DNA from 3 places in the Streptomyces sp. NPDC127106 genome. Region 3 is predicted to be linked to each of the others. Evidence: riboswitches for the same ligand, from Rfam matches in the RefSeq annotation. Region 3 holds a riboswitch; each other region holds the start of a gene.
What was found. Region 3 has a riboswitch for thiamine pyrophosphate ahead of thiO (glycine oxidase ThiO). Riboswitches for the same ligand answer to the same signal wherever they lie in the genome.
Positions count from the first base shown of each region.

Region 1: another riboswitch for thiamine pyrophosphate. It lies ahead of ACFVGY_RS30920 (thiamine ABC transporter substrate binding subunit); the one in region 3 lies ahead of thiO (glycine oxidase ThiO).
Region 2: another riboswitch for thiamine pyrophosphate. It lies ahead of thiC (phosphomethylpyrimidine synthase ThiC); the one in region 3 lies ahead of thiO (glycine oxidase ThiO).

Region 1 covers NZ_JBHXTC010000054.1:24,877-28,769, reverse strand. Annotated here, with positions in the region: gene ACFVGY_RS30925 (ABC transporter permease) at 1-1,181, opposite strand, end outside; gene ACFVGY_RS30920 (thiamine ABC transporter substrate binding subunit) at 1,157-2,257, opposite strand; TPP riboswitch at 2,343-2,451, opposite strand; gene rlmN (23S rRNA (adenine(2503)-C(2))-methyltransferase RlmN) at 2,510-3,625, opposite strand; gene ACFVGY_RS30910 (phosphatidate cytidylyltransferase) at 3,835-3,893, opposite strand, start outside.
Region 2 covers NZ_JBHXTC010000008.1:82,118-86,010, reverse strand. Annotated here, with positions in the region: gene ACFVGY_RS10870 (SsgA family sporulation/cell division regulator) at 1-277, shown strand, start outside; gene ACFVGY_RS10865 (YibE/F family protein) at 287-1,675, opposite strand; TPP riboswitch at 1,748-1,890, shown strand; gene thiC (phosphomethylpyrimidine synthase ThiC) at 1,885-3,672, shown strand; gene ACFVGY_RS10855 (aldo/keto reductase) at 3,815-3,893, shown strand, end outside.
Region 3 covers NZ_JBHXTC010000069.1:11,502-15,394, reverse strand. Annotated here, with positions in the region: gene ACFVGY_RS33645 (thiazole synthase) at 1-697, opposite strand, end outside; gene thiS (sulfur carrier protein ThiS) at 703-903, opposite strand; gene thiO (glycine oxidase ThiO) at 900-2,081, opposite strand; TPP riboswitch at 2,079-2,191, opposite strand; gene ACFVGY_RS33630 (NAD(P)/FAD-dependent oxidoreductase) at 2,293-3,558, shown strand; gene ACFVGY_RS33625 (Rv2175c family DNA-binding protein) at 3,676-3,893, shown strand, end outside.

The DNA.
Region 1 (3,893 bases), on a different contig from region 3:
AAGCCGCGGACGAAGGGGCCGGCCCTCCTCGTCAGCGCAGCGGCCGCGAGCCCGCCGACCACGAGGGCGATGGCGGTGGCGGCCAGTGCGTACTGCAGGGAGTTCCAGACGGCCTCCAGCGGCGGCACCAGAAACGTTCCGCCGCCGGAGCCCGCGCTCTGCAGCGCCCGGTAGAAGCCCAGCCCGTACCCGCCCGGGGCGTCGAAGGACCGCTCCACCAGTACGCCCAGCGGCAACACGATCAGCAGCGCCACCGTCAGCAGCACCCCGCCCAGCAGGGCGCGCTGCCCGAACCCGCGCGGCCGGTGCGCGGTCCGCGCGGGGTCCACGAGCCGCAGCGCGGCCTCGCGCCGCCGCACGGTCCAGGCGTGCACGGCGAGGATCAGGGCGACGGCGGCGAACTGGACCATCGTCAGGACGGCGGCCGTGGACAGGTCCAGCAGCTGCGCGGTCTGCCGGTAGACCTCCACCTCCAGCGTGGCGTACGAGGGCCCGCCGAGGATCTGCACGACGCCGAACGAGGTGAAGGTGAACAGGAAGACCATGAGCGCGGCGGCGGCCACCGCCGGGACCAGCGCGGGCAGCGTCACCCGCCGCCACGCGGCGAACCGCCCGGCGCCCAGCACGCGGGCGGCCTCCTCCTGGCGGGGGTCCAGCTGCGCCCACAGCCCGCCGACGGTGCGGACGACCACCGCGTAGTTGAAGAAGACGTGTGCGAGCAGGATCGCCCACACGGTGGTGTCGAGCCGGACGCCCCACAGCTCCTCCAGCAGCCCGCCCCGCCCGACCAGTGCCAGGAAGGCGGTGCCGACGACCACGGTGGGCAGCACGAAGGGGACGGTGACCACGGCCCGCAGCAGCTGCTTGCCGGGGAACTCCAGCCGTGCGAAGACGTACGCGGCGGGGAGCCCGATCAGCAGGGTGAGCGCCGTGGAGGCGAGCGCCTGCCAGGCGGTGAACCAGAGGACCCCGGCGATGTCGGGCTGGGTCAGCACCTCGCCGATGCGGCCGAACTGCCAGCCGGCGTCGGTCCTGACCCCGCGGCCGACGATCGCGGTGACGGGGTAGGCGAAGAACAGTGCGAAGAAGGCCAGCGGTACGGCCATCAGGGCCAGCCTGACGGCCGCACCGCGTCCGCGTCCTGTCCTGCCCGGTGCTACTTCACGACGAGCGAGGACCATGTCTTGACCCACTGGTCACGGTTCTTGGCGATGGTCTCGGGAGCCATCGTCTCCGGCTTCTCGACGACCACGCCGTGCTTCGTGAACAACTCCGGCAGCGCGGCGTCCGTGACCACCGGGTTCACGAACATCTGGAGCGGCATGTCCTCCTGGAACTTCTTGCCGATCATGAAGTCGATCAGCGCCTTGCCGCCCTCCTCGTTCTTCGCGCCCTTGAGCAGGCCGGCGAACTCGACCTGGCGGAAGCAGGTGCCGGTGGCGACGCCCGTCGGGGCCTCGGCCGGCTGCGGCTCGCCGTACATCACCTCGACCGGCGGGCTGGAGGCGTACGAGACCACCAGCGGGCGGTCGGCCTTGGCCTTCTTGCCGCCCGCGGAGCCGGAGAAGCGCTCGTTGTAGGCCTGCTCCCAGCCGTCGACGACCTCGACGCCGTTGGCCTTGAGCTTGCTCCAGTAGTCCTTCCAGCCCTCCTCGCCGTACTTGCCGACGGTGGCCAGCAGGAAGCCCAGGCCGGGGGAGGAGGTGGCCGCGTTCTCCGTGACCAGCAGGTTCTTGTACTCGGGCTTGACCAGGTCGTCCAGCGTCTGCGGCGGGGCGATCTTCTTGTCGGCGAAGTACGCCTTGTCGTAGTTGACGCAGATGTCGCCGGAGTCGACGGGCGTGACCCGGTGCTGCTTGTCGAGGACGTACTCGGGCTTCACGCCGGCCAGGCCCTTGGCCTCGTACGGGGTGAAGACGCCGTTGTCCAGGGCGCGCGAGAGGAGGGTGTTGTCCACGCCGAAGAAGACGTCGCCGCGCGGGGAGCCCTTGGTGAGGATCTCCTGGTTGAGGGCGGCGCCCGCATCGCCGGACTTGAGGACCTTGACGGTGTAGCCGCTCTGCTGCTCGAACTCCTTCAGGACCGTGTCCGTCACGTTGAAGGAGTCGTGGGTGACGAGCGTGACCGTCTTGGACTTCGGCGCCCCGCTGGCGCCGTCACCGGCCTCGTCCTGGCCGCCGTCGCCGCAGGCGCTGAGCGTGGTGACGCCGAGCGCGGCCGCGAGCACGGCGCCCGCGACCTTCTTGGTGGTGCTCACTGGTGTATTCCTCCTGGGATGACCAGGAGAAGACGCGGCCCTGCCCGGCGCTCTGTCGGAGCGGACGCCGGGCAGGGCGCAACAGCTTGAGTGGTGACCGAACTCCCTACCCCGAATGACCGGGGCGAGGTTCAGAGGGTCTGCGGCTGACGGTGCCGCACTCTCAGCGCTGTGGCGCTCCCCTGTCGGAATATGCAATTGGTTCGGCCACAGGGTACCCCGTGGCCGAACCGGCACCGCCAGAAGCGGAAGCTACCGCTCCGCAGCGGCCAGCTGGCCGCACGCACCGTCGATCTCCTGGCCGCGGGTGTCACGCACCGTCACGGGCACGCCGTGGCGCGCGATGGCCTCGACGAAGGCCCGCTCGTCCTCGGGGCGCGAGGCGGTCCACTTCGAGCCCGGCGTCGGGTTCAACGGGATCAGGTTGACGTGGACGCGCTTGCCCTTGAGGAGCTTGCCCAGGAGGTCGCCGCGCCAGGCCTGGTCGTTGATGTCGCGGATCAGGGCGTACTCGATGGAAACCCGGCGGCCGGACTTCTCCGCGTACTCCCACGCCGCGTCGAGGACCTCGCGGACCTTCCAGCGGGTGTTCACCGGCACGAGGGTGTCGCGCAGCTCGTCGTCGGGGGCGTGCAGCGAGACGGCGAGGCGGCACTTGAAGCCCTCGTCGGCGAACCGCAGCATCGCCGGGACCAGGCCGACGGTGGAGACGGTGATGCCGCGCTGGGACAGACCCAGGCCGTCGGGCTCGGCGTCGGTCAGCCGGCGGATGGCGCCCACGACCCGGTTGTAGTTGGCCAGCGGCTCGCCCATGCCCATGAAGACGATGTTCGACAGCCGGGCCGGGCCGCCGGGGACCTCGCCGTCGCGCAGGGCGCGCATGCCGTCGACGATCTGGTGCACGATCTCCGCGGTGGACAGGTTGCGGTCCAGGCCGGCCTGACCGGTGGCGCAGAACGGGCAGTTCATGCCGCAGCCCGCCTGCGAGGAGATGCACATGGTGACCCGGTCCGGGTAGCGCATCAGCACGGACTCGACGAGCGTGCCGTCGTGCAGCCGCCACAGGGTCTTGCGGGTGGTGTCGTCGTCGCAGGAGATGTGCCGTACGACGCTCATCAGGTCCGGCAGCAGCTCCTCCCGGAGCTTCTCGCGCGAGGACGCCGGGATGTCGGTCCACTCCGCCGGGTCGTGGGCGTAGCGGGCGAAGTAGTGCTGCGAGAGCTGCTTGGCCCGGAACGGCTTCTCGCCGATCGCGGCGACCGCCTCGCGCCGCTCGGCCGGCGAGAGGTCGGCGAGGTGCCGGGGCGGCTTCTTCGCCCCCCTGGGCGCGACGAAGGTGAGCTCTCCCGGAGCGGGGCGGGGTGCCATGATCGGTCCTTCCTCAGACGACGAGGTCCGACGGGCTCCGCGCGTGCGGAGCCGATGGCGATGGCGCGGTCCGCGCCCGGAGACCTCACGAAATGCATCCCCGCGATCACGGGGAAAGGGCGCACCACGGACAGGGTGCGCCCTTCAGGATAACCCGGTCGGCCCAGCCGCTGCCGACGGTCCTGCTGCCGACGGTCCGTTCGCGGCGGTCAGCCGGTGCCGACGAACAGGGCCAGCAGCAGCCACACCACCGGAGCGGTCGGCAGGA
Region 2 (3,893 bases), on a different contig from region 3:
GCTCGACGGCATCAACAAGCCGTGCGGGGAAGGCGACGTCCACATCGCTCCGGCCTCGTCCGAGGAGCTGTCGGACGTCCACATCCGGCTCCAGGTCGGCAGCGACCGCGCCCTCTTCCGGGCCGGTGCGGCACCCCTGGTCGCCTTCCTCGACCGCACCGACCGGCTGGTTCCGCTCGGTCAGGAGCGCAGCCTCGGCGACTTCGAGGTGAGCCTCGACGAAGCGCTCGACAGGATCCTCGCCGAGTCCCGGCAGAACGAGCAGAACGCCGGCTGACAGCCGGTCTCAGCGCTTGCGCCGCCTACCCCGGCCCCGGCTCCCCCGCCCGGCACCCGGGGCGGCCGCCTTCGTACTACCGGCCGTGCCCGCCGGCCGGTCGGCGGACACCACGAGCGCCGCCAGCGCCGTCGTGACCGGGACCGAGGCCACCAGGCCGATCGAGCCCACGAGGGTCCGTACGATCTCCACCGCGACGAGCTCGCTGTTGGCCACCGCGCCCACGCTGCTGTTCGCGATCGAGAACAGCAGCAGCAGGGGCAGGGCCGCGCCCGCGTAGGCCAGCACGAGGGTGTTGACCACCGATGCGATGTGGTCTCGGCCGATGCGGATGGCCGCGCGGTACAGGGAACGCGGCCCCATCGCCGGGTCCGCGTGGTGGAGTTCCCAGACCGCTGAGGTCTGAGTGACCGTCACGTCATCGAGTACGCCGAGCGACCCGATGATGATGCTCGCGAGCAGCAGACCACTCATGTCGATGTCCGGGTAGAGCCCGTGGATCAGCCCGGTGTTGTCGTCGGTGTTGCCGGTGAGGAACGCCCAGTCGATGAAGACCGAGCCCAGCAGTCCGATCAGCAGCAGTGAGACGAGCGTCCCGAGGACCGCGACGGAGGTGCGGGCGGTCAGTCCGTGGCACAGATAGAGCGCGATCAGCATGATGGCGCTCGCCCCGATGACCGCGACGACCAGCGGGTTCGAGCCCTGAAGGATCGCCGGCAGGATGAACAGGGTCAGCACGGCGAAGCTGATGACGAGGGCGATCAGCGCGAACAGGCCGCGCATCCTCCCCACCAGGACCACCACCAGGGCGAAGATGCCTGCCAGTACTGCCAGTGGGATCTTGCGGTTCACGTCGATCACGGAGTACTGCAGGTCCCGGGGCGCATCGGGGGCGTAGGCGACGACCACTTCCTGACCGTCCGCCAGTTGTCGGGGCGCCCCCGGCTGGACGACCTCGATGAAGGTGCGTCCCTTGTCGCGCCCCGTGCCGACTTCGACGGTGGCCTTCTTGCACTGGCCGGTCTGTGCGGCCTGTGCCTCGCGGCCCTCCGGTGTCGAGGGGTTGGCCGTTGGCGGCACCTGCGAGGCGTTCACGGATTTGCAGTCGACCTGTTCGAGCCGAACCACCCGGCCCTGCTCGGTCTGGCGGTCGAAGCCCACGCCCGAGCGCTCGTGTGCGGGGGCGCCGCCTGGCCAGAGCACCGCCATGCCGACGAACACGGCCGTGGCGAAGGGGATCAGCACGGCTGCGATGACCTTGCGAAGGTGCTTCGAGACGGGAGCCGCAGGCCCGTGGCCGTGGGAATGGCCGTGCGCGTGCCCGTGATCGGCATGTGCGTGGCCAGTGTGACCTGTGGGCTCGGCGGGCTCGTCGGGGGGCTGAGTCGAGGATGTCACCGGCTGATCATCGCAAGAGTTGAGGGGGCCCACTGTTCAGCACGCCACAGATGACGCTAGCGTGGGGGCACCTTTGCACAACGCGGGAGCTCGGAGCACCGGGCTGAGAGGGCGCTGATCACCGTACGGCACGACGTGCGTACGGGAAGAGGCTGCGCCGACCGCCGAACCTGTTACCGGGTAATGCCGGCGTAGGGAGATCAGGTCTCATGACCATTCAGGACGCACGCACGCCTGCCGTCGGCCAGGACGCCGACGGCCAGACCGAGCGCCAGCCGGGCTGGCACAAGGGCTACGTGGCGGGCTCCCGCCCCGACATTCGGGTGCCGGTTCGCCAGGTCCATCTCACCAACGGCAAGGACGTGACGCTCTACGACACGTCCGGTCCGTACACCGACCCGCAGATCGAGACGGATGTCCGACGGGGTCTGCAGCCGCTGCGCGAGAACTGGATCATCGGCCGCGGCGACACCGAGGAGTACGCGGGCCGTCCCGTGCGCCCCGAGGACGACGGCATCAAGCACACCTCGCCGCGCGGCGGCCTCAAGAACCTCGACGCGGTCTTCCCGGGCCGTCCGCGCCTGCCGCGCCGCGGCCGTGGCGGCCAGGCCGTCACGCAGCTCGCGTACGCCCGCCGCGGTGAGATCACCCCGGAGATGGAGTACGTCGCGATCCGCGAGAACGTCTCCCCCGAGGTCGTGCGCGAGGAGATCGCCGCAGGTCGCGCCGTGCTGCCCGCGAACGTGAACCACCCGGAGATCGAGCCGATGATCATCGGCAAGAAGTTCCTGGTGAAGGTCAACGCCAACATCGGCAACTCCGCGGTCACCTCGTCCATCGAGGAGGAGGTCGAGAAGATGACCTGGGCGACCCGCTGGGGTGCCGACACGGTCATGGACCTCTCCACCGGCCGCAACATCCACACCACCCGCGAGTGGGTGCTGCGCAACTCTCCCGTGCCGATCGGCACCGTGCCGCTCTACCAGGCCCTGGAGAAGGTAGACGGCAGGGCCGAGGAGCTGACCTGGGAGATCTACAAGGACACGGTCATCGAGCAGGCCGAGCAGGGCGTCGACTACATGACGGTCCACGCCGGCGTGCTGCTCCCGTACGTGCCGCTGACCGCCCGCCGCAAGACCGGCATCGTCTCCCGCGGCGGCTCGATCATGGCCGCGTGGTGCCTGGCACACCATAAGGAGAACTTCCTCTACACGAACTTCGAGGAGCTCTGCGAGATCCTCGCCGCGTACGACGTGACGTACTCGCTGGGTGACGGCCTGCGCCCCGGCTCGATCGCGGACGCCAATGACGCAGCGCAGTTCGCCGAGCTGAAGACGCTGGGCGAACTGAACAAGATCGCCAAGAGCCACAACGTGCAGACCATGATCGAGGGCCCGGGTCACGTGCCCATGCACAAGATCAAGGAGAACATCGACCTCCAGCAGGAGATCTGCGAGGAGGCGCCGTTCTACACGCTCGGCCCGCTGACCACGGACGTCGCGCCGGCGTACGACCACATCACCTCGGGCATCGGCGCCGCGATGATCGCCTGGTGGGGCACGGCGATGCTCTGCTACGTCACGCCCAAGGAGCACCTGGGCCTGCCCAACCGCGACGACGTCAAGACCGGCGTCATCACCTACAAGATCGCCGCGCACGCGGCCGACCTGGCCAAGGGGCACCCGGGCGCCCAGGAGTGGGACGACGCCCTGTCGGACGCGCGCTTCGAGTTCCGCTGGGAGGACCAGTTCAACCTGGCTCTCGACCCGGACACGGCCCGCGAGTTCCACGACGAGACGCTCCCGGCCGAGCCGGCGAAGACCGCGCACTTCTGTTCCATGTGCGGCCCGAAGTTCTGCTCGATGAAGATCTCCCAGGACATCCGCCGCGAGCACGGCGGCGACCTGAAGGCGGACGAGATCGAGGCGGGCATGGCGGCGAAGTCCGCCGAGTTCGCGGCGACCGGCAACAGGGTCTACCTGCCGATCGCGGACTGACCCGGCGGGCCCACCGGGCCGGTCCCGCGACCCGTATGGGGGGAGTCGCGGGCCCGGCCCGGGGCCCGGCCGACCGGCGGCCCCGGCCGTGCGGGGCTTGCGCTGGAGCGCGCTCCAACTCCTAGAGTGCCGCCCCATGACCATGAGATACCGCAGTCTGGGCCGCACCGGCATGGAGGTCAGTGCGCACTGCCTCGGAACCATGATGTTCGGGGCAGTGG
Region 3 (3,893 bases):
CGAGCCGCCCCGCGGACACCGCGTCCCGCATCGCGCCGGCCATCAGCACCGGCACCTGCGCCCGCGTCACCGCCGACGCCAGCATGACCCCGGCGCAGCCGAGTTCCATCGCCAGCGCCACGTCCGAGGCGGTTCCCGCACCCGCGTCCAGGATCACCGGCACGCCCGCCCGCTCCACGATCAGCTCGAAGTTGTGCGGGTTGCGGATGCCCATGCCCGACCCGATGGGCGACCCCAGCGGCATGACGGCAGCGCAGCCGGCGTCCTCCAGTTTCCGGGCCAGCACCGGGTCGTCGTTGGTGTACGGCAGCACCGTGAACCCGTCGTCGACCAACGTCTCGGCGGCGGCCAACAGCTCCTCCCCGTCGGGGAGCAGCGTCCGCTCGTCCGCGATGACCTCCAGCTTGATCCAGTCCGTGCCGAGCGCCTCCCGCGCCAGTCGGGCCGTCAGTACGGCCTCGCCGGCCGTGTAGCAGCCGGCCGTGTTCGGCAGGACCGCGATCCCGAGTTTGTCGAGGACGCCCAGGACGGAGCCCTGCACCGCCGGGTCGAGCCGGCGCATCGCGACCGTGGTGAGTTCCGTACCGGAGGCGATCAGGGCGTGCTCCAGCACCTCCAGGCTGGGTGCCCCGCCGGTACCCATGACCAGGCGGGAGGAGAAGGTCCGGCCGCCGAGGACGAATGCGTCGTCCGCCATCGTGCTCAGCCTCCCTGGACCGCGGTCAGGACCTCGACCCGGTCGCCGTCGCCGACCGCGGTGTGCGGCCACTGCCCGCGCGGGACCACGGTCTCGTTGAGTGCGGCCGCGACCCCGGAGGGGGCCGTGGTCAGGGTGGCGACCACCGCGTCGAGGGTGGTGCCGGGCGCGAGCTCGCACGGCTCGCCGTTGACGGAGATGGTCATGCGTACGACTCCTGACGTGCGGGGGAGAAGCGGCGTGGGCTGAAGGGCCGGGCGGCCTCCGGCAGGACGCCGGTGGCGAGCAGTTCGGCCATGGCGTCGCCGGTGACGGGGGTGAGCAGCACCCCGTTGCGGTAGTGCCCGGTGGCCAGGTGCAGGCCGGGCAGGGCCGTGGGGCCGAGCAGCGGGGCGTTGTCGGGGGAGCCGGGCCGCAGTCCGGCCAGCGTCTCGGTCAGCGGCAGTTCGGTGATGCCGGGCACCAACTCGTGTGCGTCGCGGAGGAGTTCGTACACCCCGCCGGCGGTGACGGTGGTGTCCCAGCCGAGTTCCTCGCTGGTGGCGCCGATGACGAGTTCGCCGTTCTCCCGGGGCACCAGGTACACGTGGCTGCCGCGTACGACGGCCCGTACCGTCCGTGACAGGAACGGCGCGTACCGGGCGGGCACCGCGAGCCGCAGCACCTGCCCCTTCACCGGCCGGACGGGCGGCAGCGCCTCGTCGGGCACGCCGGCCAGCCGACCGCTGAACGAGCCCGCCGCCAGCACCACCTGGTCGGCGGACAGCTCGGTGCCGTCGTCGAGCACCGCGCCGGCCGCCCGGTCGGCGGTGACCACGAGCCGTTCGGCGCTCGCCCGGCGGATGTCGACGCCGGCGTGCTCGCAGGCGGCCAGCAGCGCGGCGGCCAGCCGCCGCGGGTCGACCTGGTGGTCGCCGTCGACGCGCAGGCCACCGCGGACGCCCGGGGCGAGCATCGGCTCCAGGCGACGGCACTCGCGGCCGGTGAGCCACTCGGACTCCAGGCCGCAGCGGCGCTGCAAGGCGTGCAGCTCGCGCAGGTGGAGCCGGTCGTCGGCGTCGAGGGCCACGGCGAGCGTGCCGCAGGCGCGGTAGCCGATGTCCATGCCGCCGCTCGCGTCGGCGAGTTCACCGGCGAATTCCGGATAGCGGGCGGCGGAGGCGAGGCCCAGGCCCAGCAGGGTCTCCTCGCCGTAGTGCAGTTCGGTGACGGGGGCGAGCATGCCCGCCGCGACCCGTGCGGCGCCGCCGCCGGGGGCCGGGTCGGCGAGGGCGGTGCGCAGCCCGCGCCGGGCCGCCCGCCAGGCGGTGACGAGGCCGATGATCCCGCCCCCGATGACGAGGACGTCGGCTCCCGTGGCCGCGGATCCCTTGGACGAGTGCATGGGCGTCCAGCCCCTCCCTTCGCCGGCATGACCCGGATCAGGTTCGGACGGTCGGAGGCCGGCCAGCCTCCCTCTCAGCCCGGTGCGCCCGGGCTCCCGCGATAGGTACGGTGGCCACAGTAGCCGTTCCTCTTCGGGGAGCGGGAGAGAGCCGGGACGCGGCCGCCGGTGCACCCCTTCTCACCGATCGTTGCTGACTAGGGTGGGTTGCGTGAGCGAGCAGACCGAACAGACTCAGAGCGGCGTCGTCATCGTCGGCGCCGGAATGGCCGGCGTGCAGACCGCGGTCGCCCTGCGCGAGCAGGGCTGGACCGGCCCCGTGACCCTGCTGGGCGCCGAGCCCCACCAGCCCTACGACCGGCCCCCGCTGTCCAAGGCGGTCCTGCTCGGCAAGGCCGAGGACTCCGCCTTCGACGTCGACTTCGAGGGCCTGGGCATCGAACTCCGGCTCGGCGTGGAGGTGAGCGGCCTGCGGGCCGCCGACCGCGAGCTGGACACCGAGGCCGGCCCGGTCCCGTACGGGGTCCTGGTCCTGGCGACCGGCGCCGAACCGCTGACCCTGCCCGGCGCCGAGGGCGTCCCGGGCGTCCACCTGCTGCGCACCCTGGACGACGCCGCCCGGCTGCGGCCCGTGCTGGCCCGGACCCCGGCCACCGTCGTCGTCGGCGCCGGGTGGATCGGCGCGGAGTTCGCCACCGCGGCCCGGGAAGCGGGCTGTGCGGTGACGGTGGTCGAGGCCGCGGACCGGGTGCTCGCGGGCGCCCTGCCGGCCGAGGTCGCCGCGCCGATGGCCGGCTGGTACGAGGAGGTGGGGGCCGCCCTCCTGACGTCCGCCAAGGTCGCCTCGGTGGAGTCCGGGCGGGTCCTGCTCGCGGACGGCCGGGAACTGCCCGCCGGAGCGGTGGTCGTGGGCATCGGGGCGCGGCCCGCCACCCGCTGGCTGGCCGGGTCGGGCGTCGAGCTCGGCGCCGACGGCTCGGTCACGGCGGACGCGTACCTGCGGACCTCCCTGCCGGGGGTGTACGCGGTCGGCGACTGCGCCTCGTTCCCCTCGGCGCGCTACGGGGCCCGGCTGCTGGTGCACCACTGGGACAACGCGCTGCAGGGGCCGCGGGTGGTGGCGGCGAACATCCTGGCCCGGGCCCGGGCCGACGCCGAGGGGCAGCCTCCGGCCGGGGCCGCGCTCCAGGTCTACGACCCGGTGCCGTACTTCTGGTCCGAGCAGTTCGGGCGGTTCGTCCAGTACGCGGGCCACCACGCGGAAGCGGACACCCTGCTGTGGCGCGGCGACCCCGGCGAGCAGGCGTGGTCGGTGTGCTGGCTGCGGGCCGGGTCGCTGGTCGCGATCCTCGCCGTGGGCCGGCCGCGGGACCTCGCCCAGGGCCGCAAGCTGATCGAGACCGGCGCCGCCGTCGACCCCGGCCGGGTGGCCGATCCCGCCACCCCGCTGAAGTCGGCCGTGGCCGCCCCGCAGTAGCGCGGCGGAACGCCCGGACGGCGCGCCCGGGCCGCGCGGGGGCGCCCGTACGGCCGGGGAACCCCGTACGGATCGGCCCGGGTACCGACGGCGGGCGGGAGGTGGCAGGCTTGTGCCGTGACCGAGATTGACACAAAGATCGATGCCCTTGTCCCCGCCTGGCTCCACCTGCCCGACATCGCCGAGATGCTGGACGTCGAAGTGACCCGGGTCCGCCAGCTGGTCAAGGAAGGTCAGCTGATCGCCGTCCGCCGCGGCGAGAACCGCACCCTCCAGGTACCCGCCGACTTCATCGACGGCAACAAGCTCGTCAAGGGCCTCACCGGCCTGCTGAC